Regions from separate parts of the Bacillus sp. ABA4_010 genome, predicted to be linked through region 1. Evidence: riboswitches for the same ligand, from Rfam matches in the RefSeq annotation. Region 1 holds a riboswitch; the other holds the start of a gene.
What was found. Region 1 has a riboswitch for lysine ahead of ACXAEO_RS02195 (aspartate kinase). Riboswitches for the same ligand answer to the same signal wherever they lie in the genome.
Positions count from the first base shown of each region.

Region 2: it holds a riboswitch for lysine, as region 1 does, so the genes downstream of both, ACXAEO_RS21600 (Na+/H+ antiporter NhaC family protein) here and ACXAEO_RS02195 (aspartate kinase) in region 1, are expected to answer to the same signal.

Region 1 is NZ_JBSWUN010000003.1:200,151-202,355, reverse strand. It holds gene ACXAEO_RS02195 (aspartate kinase) at 1-716, opposite strand, end outside; lysine riboswitch at 914-1,092, opposite strand; gene uvrC (excinuclease ABC subunit UvrC) at 1,164-2,205, opposite strand, start outside.
Region 2 is NZ_JBSWUN010000004.1:415,463-417,667, forward strand. It holds gene ACXAEO_RS21590 (HD-GYP domain-containing protein) at 1-100, shown strand, start outside; gene yunB (sporulation protein YunB) at 195-953, shown strand; lysine riboswitch at 1,039-1,228, shown strand; gene ACXAEO_RS21600 (Na+/H+ antiporter NhaC family protein) at 1,365-2,205, shown strand, end outside.

The DNA.
Region 1 (2,205 bases):
ATGGTACCTCTGTCTAATTCTAAGCTTGAACGAACCTCTAATGAAACGTGATGATTTTTCGCAAACTCAACCGCTCGCGGATGCAATACGCCCGCCCCTAAGTTGGCCAACTCTAGCATTTCATCATACGAAATAGATTCTAGTTTTTTTGCTGTTTTAACACAACGCGGATCGGTCGTAAATACACCCGGTACATCTGTGTAAATATCACATTTATCAGCTTTTAGTGCCGCAGCAAGGGCGACGGCTGTTGTGTCAGAACCTCCACGGCCTAATGTTGTAATCTCCCCGTTCACAGTTTGTCCTTGGAAACCTGCTACCACGACAATCTTTCCGTCTTGAAGCAACTGTGCGATACGATCTGTTTCAATGTTGGTAATGCGTGCATTTCCATAAACAGCTTCTGTCTTAATCCCTGCTTGCCATCCTGTTAACGAAACAGCTTCATGCCCTGTTGCTTGCAATGCTAAACATAATAAGGAAATCGTAATCTGCTCTCCTGTCGTCAGAAGCATATCCATCTCTCTTTTACTTGGCGCAGCTGAAAGTTGATTGGCAAGAGAAACGAGTTCATCTGTTGTTTTTCCCATAGCCGATACGACGACCACGACTTGATTTCCTTGCTCGACCTCAGTAATTACACGGCTTGCTACATGTTGAATACGTTCAATGGAACCGACTGACGTTCCCCCAAATTTTTGGACAATTAATCCCATACTGGACCATCCTTTTCTTTTCATTTTTCATATAAACTATCGTAAAAAGTTTTAGCGAAGGCAAAAAAATTGACTAAAACCAATTTTCAAGGCAGATTTATAGCAATCAAGCACTGCTGGATTCAATAAAAAAAGGCAATGAGATAGAAAACTATCTCATTGCCTCAGATAAATCAATTATGAAATGAAATTCCGCAATGTGAGATAGCCCTCCAAGGTTTCGTTCCCTTGACAGTCTTACATTTATTCAATGCAAAACCAGCAAAAGCTGTAATGAGTCAGCTTCCACTTCGGCGAATTTTCCTTTCCATCATGTTCACTGGAGCTCAATCTCCTCGCATGATTTACTCTTAAAATTCGCACCTCTACCTTCACTTCAACGTTATGAAGTGTTTAAGTAATATGAAATTATTTACATCATATCAAATCTCTTTTAGGACATCAACCTTAATTTTTTAATTTCTCAAAAATAATTTCCGCTACATTTTTCGGAATGCGCGCTTCTTGAATTTCTTCCACTGTCGCTTCTTTTAGACGTTTCATGGAACCGAAATGCTTTAATAGCTCTTTTTTACGTTTTTCCCCGACGCCTGGAATATCATCCAAAACCGAATGAAAAGCAGACTTGGAGCGAACTTGACGGTGAAATGTAATGGCAAAGCGATGAACTTCATCTTGAATTCGCTGTAATAAATAAAACTCCTGGCTGTTTCGCTCTAAAGAAATGATTTCAGGCGGCTGGCCCATTAATAAATTGGAGGTACGATGCTTATCATCTTTCACAAGACCAGCTGTCGGAATAAACAAACCTAATTCATTTTCTAATACATCCTCCACAGCGGCCAAATGTCCTTTTCCGCCATCTACGATAATTAGGTCAGGCAGAGGCAAATTTTCTTTTAGTACACGGCTATATCGTCTGCGGACCACTTCCCGCATCGAGTCATAGTCATCAGGTCCTTCTACCGTTTTAATTTTATATTTTCGATACTCTTTTTTCGCCGGCTTCCCATCGATAAATACAATCATAGCCGAAACAGGATCGGTTCCTTGAATATTGGAATTATCAAATGCCTCAATGCGATGGGGAACAGCAATGTCGAGCTGTTGCCCAAGCTGTTCAACCGCTTTAATGGTCCGTTCTTCGTCACGTTCAATTAAGAAAAACTTTTCTTTGAGTGCTATTTTAGCATTTTTTTCAGCGAGTTCCACAAGCTCTTTCTTCTTTCCTCGCTTCGGATGATGAACATCTACTTCAAGTAGCTGTTCCACAAGTGCCGCATCGATATTGTGCGGCAAGAAAATTTCCTTCGGTTTAAAATGGTTGCTTTGACGATAAAATTGGCCGATAAATGTCAAAAAGTCTTCTTCTGGTTCATTATAAAAAGGAAACATTGAAACATCTCGTTCAATCAATTTTCCTTGACGGATGAAGAACACTTGAATACACATCCAGCCTTTATCATACGAATAACCAAATACATCTCGG
Region 2 (2,205 bases), on a different contig from region 1:
TGACAATGAAGTTCTCGAACAAGCATATGAAATTGATTTGATGAAGGAACTGGATGTTGTCATTGTAGCATGTGATACCATGATTCAAGATTTCGTGTAACGGCTCCGGGATGAAGGATTGAGAGAAAATTACATAGAAAAATGCGTACCCCTCCTTGTTCAAGCATACATATAGCTTGTAAGGAGGGATTTTTTTGCGCCGGATTCGAATAAAAAGGCCCCGAAAAGGCCCGTTGCCTTTCCGGTACGTCTTTTTACTGACCTTTGTGTTTTTCATGTTATCCACTGCTGCTGGCATTTTTATGATTAACAAGGGGATTGAGCCAACCTTAATGAGCTATGCGGAAACGCAAACAAAACGAATTGCGAGCTTAGTAATTAGTAAAGCGATTAATAAAAAGGTAGCGGAAGAATTAGATGCCAATGAATTGATTAGAATTGAAACCGATGATAAAGGACAGATTGCAACCATTGATATTAATACGGCTATTGTGAATCGTGTGCTGGCTCAAACGACTCATCTTGTTCAAGCGAACTTGAAGGAAGCAGAGAAAGGAAATTTGGCAATGCTTGAAATTCCTACTGATATTGAAATTGAGACAGATGAGAAATTGCGTCAGCAAGGAATTGTCTATCAAATTCCATTAGGGCAAGCCACAAATAATGCTTTGCTAGGGAACTTAGGTCCGCTTATTCCGGTTAAATTCAATGCTATTGGGGATGTTCGATCAGATGCGAAAGAAGTCATTGAACCATTTGGTATTAATAATGCCCTAATTAAAGTGTTTATTGAAGTAGAGGTAAATGTACAAGTTATCATTCCTTTTGCGACTCGTGTAGCGACTGTCAAGACAAACATTCCGGTAGCAATGCGTGTCATTCAAGGGCAAGTGCCGAATTTCTATAATAACGGCGGAGATGCGTCCCCGTCGATAGAGGTCCCGGCCAATTAATGCCATTGTATAAAAAATGCTTGCAAGGGTATAAAGTAATGCTTATAATTATTAAGGGAAAATAGAATACATCACCTTATCAGATCGATGAGGTAGAGGATGCGAAAAAGATTAGTACGTTATGTGAGGATGACAACGAAGACCATAACGAAAAGGTTTTTTCGCCGAAGTATAAGGAGAAGTCAAGCTTCTTGTACTGGGGTTGCCTTGAACAAGGGCAACACTGTCATTATGAATACACCGTTTGTATTTCATAATGGAGGGCTACTGATCGTGATGGAGGATAACATACATTACAAAGAGTAATGAATAGGTTATTTTCTATCATTACTCTTTTTTATTTGTCTCCAGCGTCACGTCCCTCTTTTATGAATACAAGGATATTAACTTCTTTTGGGGGGCACGTTTGACATGGAAGGAACAATTTATTCTTTATTGCCGCCGTTGCTGGCCATTTTAATGGTTGTGTTAACGCGAAAAGTGTTACTTTCTCTTGGAGTGGGGATTTTAACATCGGCACTGGTATTAACGAAATTCTCAATTACTGAGGCTTTACAAAAAGTATGGGGCAGTTTCTCGGCTATTTTTTATGCCGATGGAGAAGTAAACAAGTACAATCTATATATTTTGCTCTTTTTAATCATTTTAGGTGTTATTACAGCATTCATTTCAATTTCCGGCGGAAGCCGTGCGTTTGGAGAATGGGCATTGCAACGTGTTAAAACACGAAGAGGCGCTCATCTCGTGACGGCTCTTTTAGGGGTTATTATTTTCATTGATGATTATTTCAATGCATTGGCAGTTGGACAAGTCAGCCGTCCGTTGACAGACCGCCAGCGTATTTCACGTGCAAAGCTTGCTTACATCATTGACTCTACATCTGCACCTGTTTGTGTGGTTGCGCCATTTTCAAGCTGGGGAGCATACATTATTACCGTCATTGGTTCCATTTTGGCTGCGCATGAAATTAGCAATATGTCAGCTCTTTCTGCATTCGTTCAAATGATTCCGATGAACTTTTATGTATTTGCTTCATTGATTACCGTGTTTGCTGTCGGGATGTACAATATTAATCTTGGGAATATGAAAGTGCACGAAGACCGTGCTATGGCAACAGGTGAGGTTGTAGATACGTCGAAAGGCGATGTAGCGGGAGAGTTGTCTCAAGACCTTCCTGAAAGCGAAAAAGGTCGCGTGATTGATTTAGTTCTTCCAATTTTATCTCTTATTATTGGGACGATTGCATCGATGA